2 regions of the Pseudonocardia sp. WMMC193 genome follow, and region 2 is predicted to be linked to the other one. Evidence: predicted binding sites of a transcription regulator. Region 2 holds the regulator's gene; the other holds the start of a gene.
What was found. The regulator LexA, encoded in region 2, represses DNA repair genes until DNA is damaged. The targets are predictions, from matches to a motif close to CGAACACGTGTTCG.
Positions count from the first base shown of each region.

Region 1: a site for LexA is predicted at 1,944-1,957, ahead of dnaB (replicative DNA helicase). Genes of this name have one in related genera too.

Region 1 is NZ_JAKKDO010000003.1:4,798,440-4,802,851, forward strand. It holds gene rpsF (30S ribosomal protein S6) at 1-24, shown strand, start outside; gene L3X23_RS24775 (single-stranded DNA-binding protein) at 63-596, shown strand; gene rpsR (30S ribosomal protein S18) at 648-884, shown strand; gene rplI (50S ribosomal protein L9) at 899-1,348, shown strand; gene dnaB (replicative DNA helicase) at 1,998-3,434, shown strand; gene L3X23_RS24795 (DUF1097 domain-containing protein) at 3,660-4,175, shown strand; gene L3X23_RS24800 (cation diffusion facilitator family transporter) at 4,391-4,412, opposite strand, start outside.
Region 2 is NZ_JAKKDO010000003.1:2,769,980-2,774,391, reverse strand. It holds gene L3X23_RS14525 (hypothetical protein) at 1-1,013, shown strand, start outside; gene L3X23_RS14520 (universal stress protein) at 1,184-2,014, shown strand; gene lexA (transcriptional repressor LexA) at 2,025-2,738, opposite strand; gene L3X23_RS14510 (hypothetical protein) at 3,044-3,718, shown strand; gene L3X23_RS14505 (hypothetical protein) at 3,863-4,405, shown strand.

The DNA of each region.
Region 1 (4,412 bases), 2.0 Mb from region 2:
CCCGCCCCCGCAGCGGCGAGCTGACACCCCGTCCCGCACGCAGCCACACCTGAGGAGGCCGCATGGCCGGCGAGACTGTGATCACCGTGATCGGCAACCTCACCGCCGATCCGGAGCTTCGGTTCACCCCGTCCGGGGCGGCCGTCGCCAACTTCACGGTGGCGTCCACGCCCCGCACCTTCGACCGCCAGTCCGGCGAGTGGAAGGACGGCGAGGCGTTGTTCCTGCGCTGCAACATCTGGCGCCAGGCCGCGGAGAACGTCGCCGAGACGCTCACCCGCGGCGCGCGCGTGATCGTGCAGGGCAGGCTGCGGCAGCGGAGCTTCGAGACCCGCGAGGGCGAGAAGCGCACCGTCATCGAGATGGAGGTCGACGAGGTCGGCCCCTCCCTGCGGTACGCCACGGCCAAGGTCAACAAGGTCAGCCGCTCCGGCGGTTCGGACTTCGGTGGCGGCGGCTTCGGTGGTGGTGGCGGCGGGAACTCCGGTGGCGGCGGCAACGGCGGCGGCCAGCGCGGCGGCGGCTACGACGACCCCTGGGGCTCGGCCCCGCCCGCGGGCAGCGGCCCGGCGGCGGACGACGAGCCCCCGTTCTGATCTTTTCCACCCTCCGCGCGTGAGCGCGGTGCACATCCAGGAGCATCAGCAATGCCCAAGCAAGTTCTGCGCAAGCCCAAGAAGAAGGTCTGCGCATTCTGCAAGGACAAGGCCCAGGACATCGACTACAAGGACACGGGCCTCCTCCGCAAGTTCATCTCCGACCGCGGCAAGATCCGCGCGCGTCGGGTCACCGGCAACTGCCGGCAGCACCAGCGTGACGTCGCGGTGGCCGTGAAGAACAGCCGCGAGGTCGCCCTGCTGCCGTACACCTCGACCGCGCGCTGAGGAAGGGGATCGACATGAAGCTCATCCTCACCACGGACGTGCAGAACCTGGGTGCGCCCGGGGACATCGTCGAGGTCAAGGACGGCTACGGCCGCAACTACCTGCTGCCCCGCAACTACGCGATCGTCGCCACCCGTGGCGCCGAGAAGCAGGTCGAGCAGATCCGTCGGGCCCAGAAGGCCCGCCAGATCCGCGACCTCGGGCACGCCAAGGAGGTCGCGAACCAGATCGGGCAGCTGTCCGTCACCGTGACCGCCAAGGCCGCGGGCGACTCCGGCCGCCTGTTCGGGTCGGTCACCCCGGCGCAGGTCGTCGAGGCCGTGAAGAAGGCGGGCGGCCCGGCTCTGGACCGCCACGCCATCGAGATCCCGGAGCAGATCAAGAGCGTCGGCACCCACCCGGTGTCGGTGCGCCTGCACCCGGAGGTCACCGCGCAGGTTCAGGTCGCGGTCGTCGCGAGCTGACGCGCAGTCACGTTGCGTCACGAGGGCGGGTTCCCGGTCGAGAGGCCGAGAACCCGCCCTCGTGGCGTTCCGGGCCCCTCGGCACCGTCGGTGGCGATCATGCCGAGCGGCGCTCCCGCACACCGTCGGCGAGCGGATGCACACCGACCGTTGATCGCGTGGGAACGACACGCGGAGGTTACGCCGGCGTCGGTCAGTGACCTCTCCGGAGCGCCCGGAGGACGGTGGGTGACAGGCCGCGACACGCCGGACCGAGGACGCGCCGGGCATCTACCCACAAAAGTTGTCCACACCGCCATCAGGGCATCTGACGTGGTGAAAGGCCCTATGACCAGGGGTTGTCCCCATACTGTCCACAGGACTGTGCGGAGGGCCGCCTGGCCGGGCCCGAATCCGTCCCCACGGGGTCCCCAGGTCTGTCCACAGCGCGGTTTGGGTCTGCGGGCCCGCCCCCGTAGCGTCGGCCCCCGGGTCGCGCGGGCGAGTGCGCGCAGCCCGGCCGACCGTTCGTCGCAGCCTCTCGGAGGCGCCCCGGACGGGTGGCGGACGGGAAGGGGACGTGCCCACTGCGCCCGACGAGAGGTCGGGTGCGGATCGAACCGATGTTCGATATCATGGGCGCGGACGGTGACTGGGGGTGACGTCGGGTATGGCGGTGACGGACGACCGTCCCAATCGGCCGCGTGCGGTCCGCGAGGGGGACGGCCGGGGCGGCGACCAGTACTCGGGTTCCTACGGCGGCGGTGACGCGGCGCCGAGCCCGTTCGACCGCCAGCCCCCGCAGGACCTCACGGCGGAGCAGTCGGTGCTGGGCGGCATGCTGCTGAGCAAGGACGCGATCGCGGACGTGGTGGAGGTGCTGCGGCCGGACGACTTCTACCGGCCCGCCCACCAGACGGTCTACGACTGCATCCTGGACCTGTACGGGCGCGGTGAGCCCGCGGACGCGGTCACGGTGTCCGCGGAGCTGCAGCGCCGCGGTGAGCTGATCCGCCTCGGTGGGGCGCCGTACCTGCACACGCTGATCGCCACGGTGCCCACGGCGGCGAACGCGGCGTACTACGCCGAGATCGTGGCGGAGAAGGCCACGTTGCGCCGGTTGGTCGAGGCGGGCACCCGGATCGTGCAGCTGGGCTACCACGGCGCGGAGGGGGCCGAGGTCGAGGAGGTCGTCGACCGGGCCCAGGCCGCGATCTACGAGGTCACCGAGCGCTCCACCAGCGAGGACTACATCCCCCTCGAGGAGCTGCTGCAGCCCACGATGGACGAGATCGACGCGATCCAGTCCCGGGGCGGGGTGTCGCACGGGGTGCCCACGGGTTTCGTGGACCTCGACGCGGCCACCAACGGGCTGCACCCCGGTCAGATGGTGGTGGTCGCGGCCCGTCCGGGTCTGGGCAAGTCCACGCTCGGGTTGGACTTCGCGCGGTCGTGCTCGATCAAGCACGGCATGACCAGCGCGGTGTTCTCGCTGGAGATGAGCAAGACCGAGATCGTCATGCGGCTGCTGTCGGCGGAGGCGCAGATCAAGCTCGCGGACATGCGCGCGGGCCGGATGCGGGACGACGACTGGACGCGGATGGCGCGGCGGATGTCGGAGATCTCCGAGGCGCCGCTGTTCATCGACGACTCGCCGAACCTCACGCTGATGGAGATCCGGGCCAAGGCGCGGCGGCTCAAGCAGCGCAACAGCCTCAACCTGATCATCCTGGACTACCTGCAGCTGATGACCTCGGGCCGCAAGGTCGAGTCGCGTCAGCAGGAGGTCTCGGAGTTCTCCCGGCAGATCAAGCTGCTGGCCAAGGAGCTCGAGGTGCCGGTCGTGGCCATCTCGCAGCTCAACCGTGGCCCCGAGCAGCGCACGGACAAGCGGCCGATGATCTCCGACCTGCGTGAGTCCGGCTCCATCGAGCAGGACGCGGACATGGTGATCCTGCTGCACCGGCCGGACGCGTTCGAGCGGGACGACCCGCGCGCGGGCGAGGCCGACCTGATCCTGGCCAAGAACCGCAACGGGCCCACGGCCAACATCGTCGTGGCGCACCAGCTCCACTACAGCCGCTTCGCCGACCTCGCCCACGGGTGATGACCGGCGTGTGAAATCTGGGCTACGGCTTGGTGCGGCGGGTACGCCCCGAACGGGGTTTTCGATTGCCGAATGGTTTCCAGCGGAAAACATGGGGTCACGCGTCCGCTGAACGCATTGCCGTACCGGGCCTTCAGGATCACTCTTCACTCGTCCGATCGGACCGTCAGCCACCTGCCGGTGGTGTGTCGTCGTGCTCGTCGAGCTGTACGAGGAGATCGAGAGATGAAGCTGCCCGTCGCCCTCGCGTTGGTGATCGGTGTGATCGGTGCGGTCATCACGTACCTGTACGTGGGACCGCTGGGAGGGCTGGGACTCATGGTCCCGGCGACGTTCGTGGGAGCGGCGAGCTACTTCGCCGCAGGTGGGGACCGGGCCGCCCTGGCCAAGTCGGTCCCGGCCAACGTCTGGGGGATCGTCTGCGGCACGGTGACCCTCGTCCTGATCGGTCTGGCCACGAGCCCGATCGTGATCGGGCTGATCGTGGGCGGGTTGACCGCCGTGTTCATCCTGGGTGCACTCGTGCCCGCGCTCGGGTTCGTGCCCGGATCGGTGTTCGGGTACGCGACCACCGTGATGTTCGGTCTGCTGACCGGCGCCTCCGGCACCGACTTCACGCTGCCCACCGGCCCGTTCACGGTGATGCTGGTGTCGTTCCTGGTCGGTGCGGCCTTCGGCTACGTCAGCAGCGTGCTGGCGGGCAAGCTGGTCGCCAAGCCCGAGGCCGTCCCCGCCGCGTGAGCTGAGGTGACGGTGGGCCATCCGACCCGTCGGACCGGACGGCGCCACCGGGCCACCACCTCGACCGTCATCGCGTCGTCGGCATCCCTGCTTGCCGGCCGGAGCCGGCGACGCACCGGACCGCGGCGATCAGCCGAACCCAGGTTGGTCGCCGCGGTCGACCCCTGTCAATCCGACCCGCCCGATGCGGATCGCGCGGACCCGCACGCCTCGGGTCAGTCGCAGGTGTGCTCGTGA
Region 2 (4,412 bases):
CGGCTCTCGTCGCGCTGGCGGCGCTCGGGGTGAGCCTGGTCGGGGTGCCCGCGGCCGCCGCGACCCCCGCCGCGCCCGAGGATCTGTGCACCGTCACCGACTCCCGGCTGACCGAGCTGTCCGGTCTCGCCGTGCACGACGGCGAGATCTGGGCCATGGCCGACGGCGGGCGTCGGGTCACGGTGTACCGGCTGGACCCGGCCGACTGCGCGGTCGTCGACACCCGGACCGCCGAACTCGACCCGTTCGACGCCGAGGACCTGGCCGTGGCGCCGGACGGCACGTTCTGGGTCGCCGACACCGGCGACAACAACCGCGCGCGGGAGACCGTCGCGCTGCTCGTCGTCCCCCCGCGCGATCCGCCCCGCCTGCACCGGCTCGTCTACCCGGACGGCGCGCACGACGCCGAGGCGGTCCTGCTCGGCGCCGACGGCGTCCCGGTCGTCGTGACCAAGGAGGTCACGGGGATCGCGGGGGTCTACCGGCCGGACGGCCCGCTCGCCGAGCCGGGCCCGACGCCGCTGCGCCGCGTCGGCAGCGTCGGGTTCGCGCGGTCGGAGACGCGCGGAGGCCCGATCGGGGCGCTCGGCGCGTTCACGGTGACCGGTGGGGCGGTGTCGCCCGACGGGCGCGTGGTCGCGGTGCGCACCTACACGGACGCGTGGCTCTACCGGGTGCCGCCCTCCGGTGACCTGGTGGCGGCCCTGCAGACCACGCCGCTGCAGGTCCCGCTGCCGGACGAGCCGCAGGGCGAGGCGATCGCGTTCCTGCCCGACGGGACCCTGCTGTCGGGGTCCGAGGCACGCGGGCGGGACGGCAGGCTGCGGGCCGTGCCCGGCGCGGTGGACGCCGCACTGGCCGCGGCGCCGCCCGTCCCGACCCCGCCGCCCCCGGCCGCCGCGCCGCCCGAACCGGCGCCCGAGTGGCGGCCCGCCGTGATCGGCGGAGGAGTCGCGGTGGTGGTGCTCGGCCTCGCCGCGGGCGCGCTGGCCCTGCACACCCGCCGCCGCTGACCACCGGCCGCGCCCCCGGGAGACTCGCGTGTCCGGAACGGGGGACTCGCGGGAGGATCCGCGAGTCCCCCACTCGGGACACGCGAGTCGGATGCGCCGCCCTGTGACGTGCTGGTTACAGCCTGCGCACCGGCGCCGTTCGGAGGGTCCACCCGACCTACGCTGGCCCGGTGCCGATCGTGACCGCCTACGAGGACACCCCGGGCGGCCACGACGCCCTGGTCCTCGGGGTCCAGCTGGCCCGGCTGACCGGGCTGACCGCCGTCGTCGCGACGGTGTACCCGACGGACGGGCTGGGGTACTCCGCGGTCGCCCGCGACCCCCGGTGGCGGGACAAGGCCGAGGAGGTCGCGCTCGCCCGGTTCGGCCGGGCCCGCGAGCTGATCGGCGGGGACGCCCTGCCGGAGTTCGCCCCACTCGGCCCCGGACCTGCGGCGACGGTGCTCGCCGAGTACGCGGAGGAATCCGGGGCCGCCGTCCTGGTCGTCGGGTCGACGGGCGGCGGCCTGCTCGGACGGCTCGCCCCCGGCAGCACCGTGCACCGGCTCCTGCCCGCTGCCCGCTGCCCGGTCGCGATCGCCCCCCGCGGCTACCGGCACACCGCGGCCCAGGGCATCACCGTGATCACCGTGGCGTACGACGGCACCCCGGAGGCCGACCGCGCCACGGTCCTGGCCGTCCACCTCGCCGGCCGGACGGGCGCGGCGCTGCGGTTCGCCGTCGTCGCGGCGACCGAGGCGGACGTGCCCGCCGCGACCGAGATCGCCCACAAGGGGATCGCCCAGGCGCCCACGGAGATCGACGCGCTGACCGACGTGGTCGTCAGCCGTCCCGGCCAGTCGGTCGGGGCCACCCTTGCCGACCTGTCCGAGCGGACGGACCTGCTGGTCGTGGGCTCGCGCGGCTACCCGACCATGCGCCGGATCCTGCTCGGCGGGGTGGCGGGTGTGCTGGTCCGCAGCGCCCGCTACCCCGTGATCGTGGTGCCCGCCCCCGACTGAGCCGCTCGGGTCAGAGCCTGCGCAGCACCGTGACGACGCGACCGAGGATGGTGGCCTCGTTGCCGTCGATCGGCTCGTAGGCGGGGTTGGCGGGCAGCAGCCAGATCTGGCCCGCCGTGCGCTTGAACGTCTTGACCGTCGCCTCGCCGTCGATCATCGCGGCGACGATCTCACCCTGCTCGGCCACCGGCTGCTGCCGCACGACGACCCAGTCGCCGTCCATGATCGCGGCCTCGATCATGGAGTCGCCCTTGACGTGCAGAAGGAACAGCTCGCCCTCGCCGACGATCTCCCGCGGCAGCGGGAAGACGCTCTCCACCGCCTGCTCGGCCAGGATCGGCCCACCGGCCGCGATGCTGCCCAGGACCGGCACGAACGCGGGCGCGGGGCGCTCGGTCAGCACGTCCGGCTGGTCCGAGGAGGTGCCCGCCTCCTCCTCGGGGCTGCGCACGTCCACCGCACGGGTGCGGTTGGGGTCGCGGCGCAGGTATCCCTTGCGCTCCAGGGTCCGCAGCTGGTGGTGCACCGACGACGTGGAGGTGAGGCCCACCGCGTCCCCGATCTCGCGCACGCTGGGCGGGTAGCCGAAGCGGTCGACCCAGTCCCGGATCACCGCCAGTACCTTCCGCTGCCGCGGGGTCAGCGTGGTGGGGTCCGCCGGTGGGTCCGGAAAGGCGCGCACCTGTCCGGTCTCGCCGCCGGCGCCGGACTCGTCCCGTGCCATCTCCCTGCCGCCTCCTCGTGTCCCGCTCGCTCGTGCCACCCGATCGACCCCGCTCGGCGAGAGCGGCGAGGTCGGCCCGGCCGACCCGTCAGGGGTCGCCGGGGGTCCGTCGGGTTCGGACGGTAGCCCGGATCCGGTCGTTCGCCAAACACATGTTCGAACGACACGCCGATCGTGGCGGCGCGGGAGGGGTGACGCGCCCGGCGGTCGATGGTAAGAACTCGCACGGACGTTCGAATCGAACATGCGTGCGAGTGGCGCGCGGCGGAGTGGGCTCGCGGGTGCGGGCAGGCGGGAGAGCGGCGATGGACCGGTCGGCTGGCGGGGTCGTGGAGCTCGAGGGCACGAGGGTCGGCTCGGGGGTCGGCCCAGGTCTGGTCGCGGGCGGCGGAGTGCGGCGGTCCGGGACCGGCCCGCGCCCGGTCGGCCCCCGTCCCGTGCGTCCGGCCGCGGCGGGGGAGCGGGTCGCCGTGCTGCGCCGCGGTGTCGCGGTCGGCGCCGCGGCGGGCGGTCCGGGCGGCGTCCGGCTGCTGGAGACGGAGCGGTGGCGGCGCGGTGGCCGGGGCACGTGGTCTCAGGGCGTCGCCGCGCCGGCGCGGCCGTCGTCCACCGGTGCTCCCGACCTCCGGCGGCGCGCCGTCCAGGACGTGCCGGGCAGGTCCGGGCCGGTGACGGCGCGGCGCTACGCGCTGCGCCGGGCGGTGGCCGCGGCGGTGCTCGGCCTGGCGTCGATGCTCGTCGTGGTGGGGTTGGGCCTGGTGGGGCAGGCCTCGGGCGCCGCGCACACCCGGGCGGAGGTGCCGAGCGGCGTGGCGGCCGTGGTGGTCGAGCCGGGGGAGACGGTGTGGGACCTCGCGCGCCGGGAGGTCCCGGAGGCGGACGCCGCCGCGGTGGTCGAGCGGATCGTGGCGGACAACGGTCTCGGGTCGGCCGCGGTGGGTGTGCTGCCCGCGGGCACCGTGGTGCGCGTCCCCGCCTGACCGGTCCTCCGTCGTCCATCGGGGTGAACCCGCGGGTGTGCGGCACCGGTTTTTGTCGGTGCCCGTTGCTAGACATCGCACAGGCGTTCGATCGCCGCCCCGGACATCCGGTTCGGGCCGGTCGGCGCGGGTCGGGAGGCCGTGATGGAACTCGGGAACGCGGTGCGGGCGGTCGAGCGGACCGGTCGCGGCGAGGAGGGGCGCCCGGCCTGCGCGGGCGAGCGCCGGGGGCCGTCGCGCGCCCGGTCGGAGCGCGAGCGGAGCCAGGGGTGGGGCGGGGGCGCGGGCGCACCGCACGCCTCCGGCGCCCCGGCCTCGTACCGGAGGGCGCACGCGGCGGCGGTCCCGGCCGCGGCCCCCACAGCGCCTGTGGTGCCGGCCGCTGCGGCGCTGCGGGTCCTCGGCGCGTACGCCTCGGGGGCCAGGGCCCTGCGCCGGGCGGACGGGCCCGCGGTCCTGCCCGCCTGCCGTCCCGCGCGGCGACAGTCCTCGACGATCGGGGGCCCGTGCGTCCCCACCCGCAGGCCGCGGTTGGGGCGCGGCCGTCCCGGCGGGGCGCGTCGGCTCGCGGGGGAGGTGCGGGCCGGGCTGACCGACCGCGTGCTCGCGGCGGTGGCGGTGGCTCTGGGCTCGGCGACCGTCGTGGTCGTCCTCGGTCTCCTGGCGGACCTGGCGGGCGCGCGATGAGCCGCGC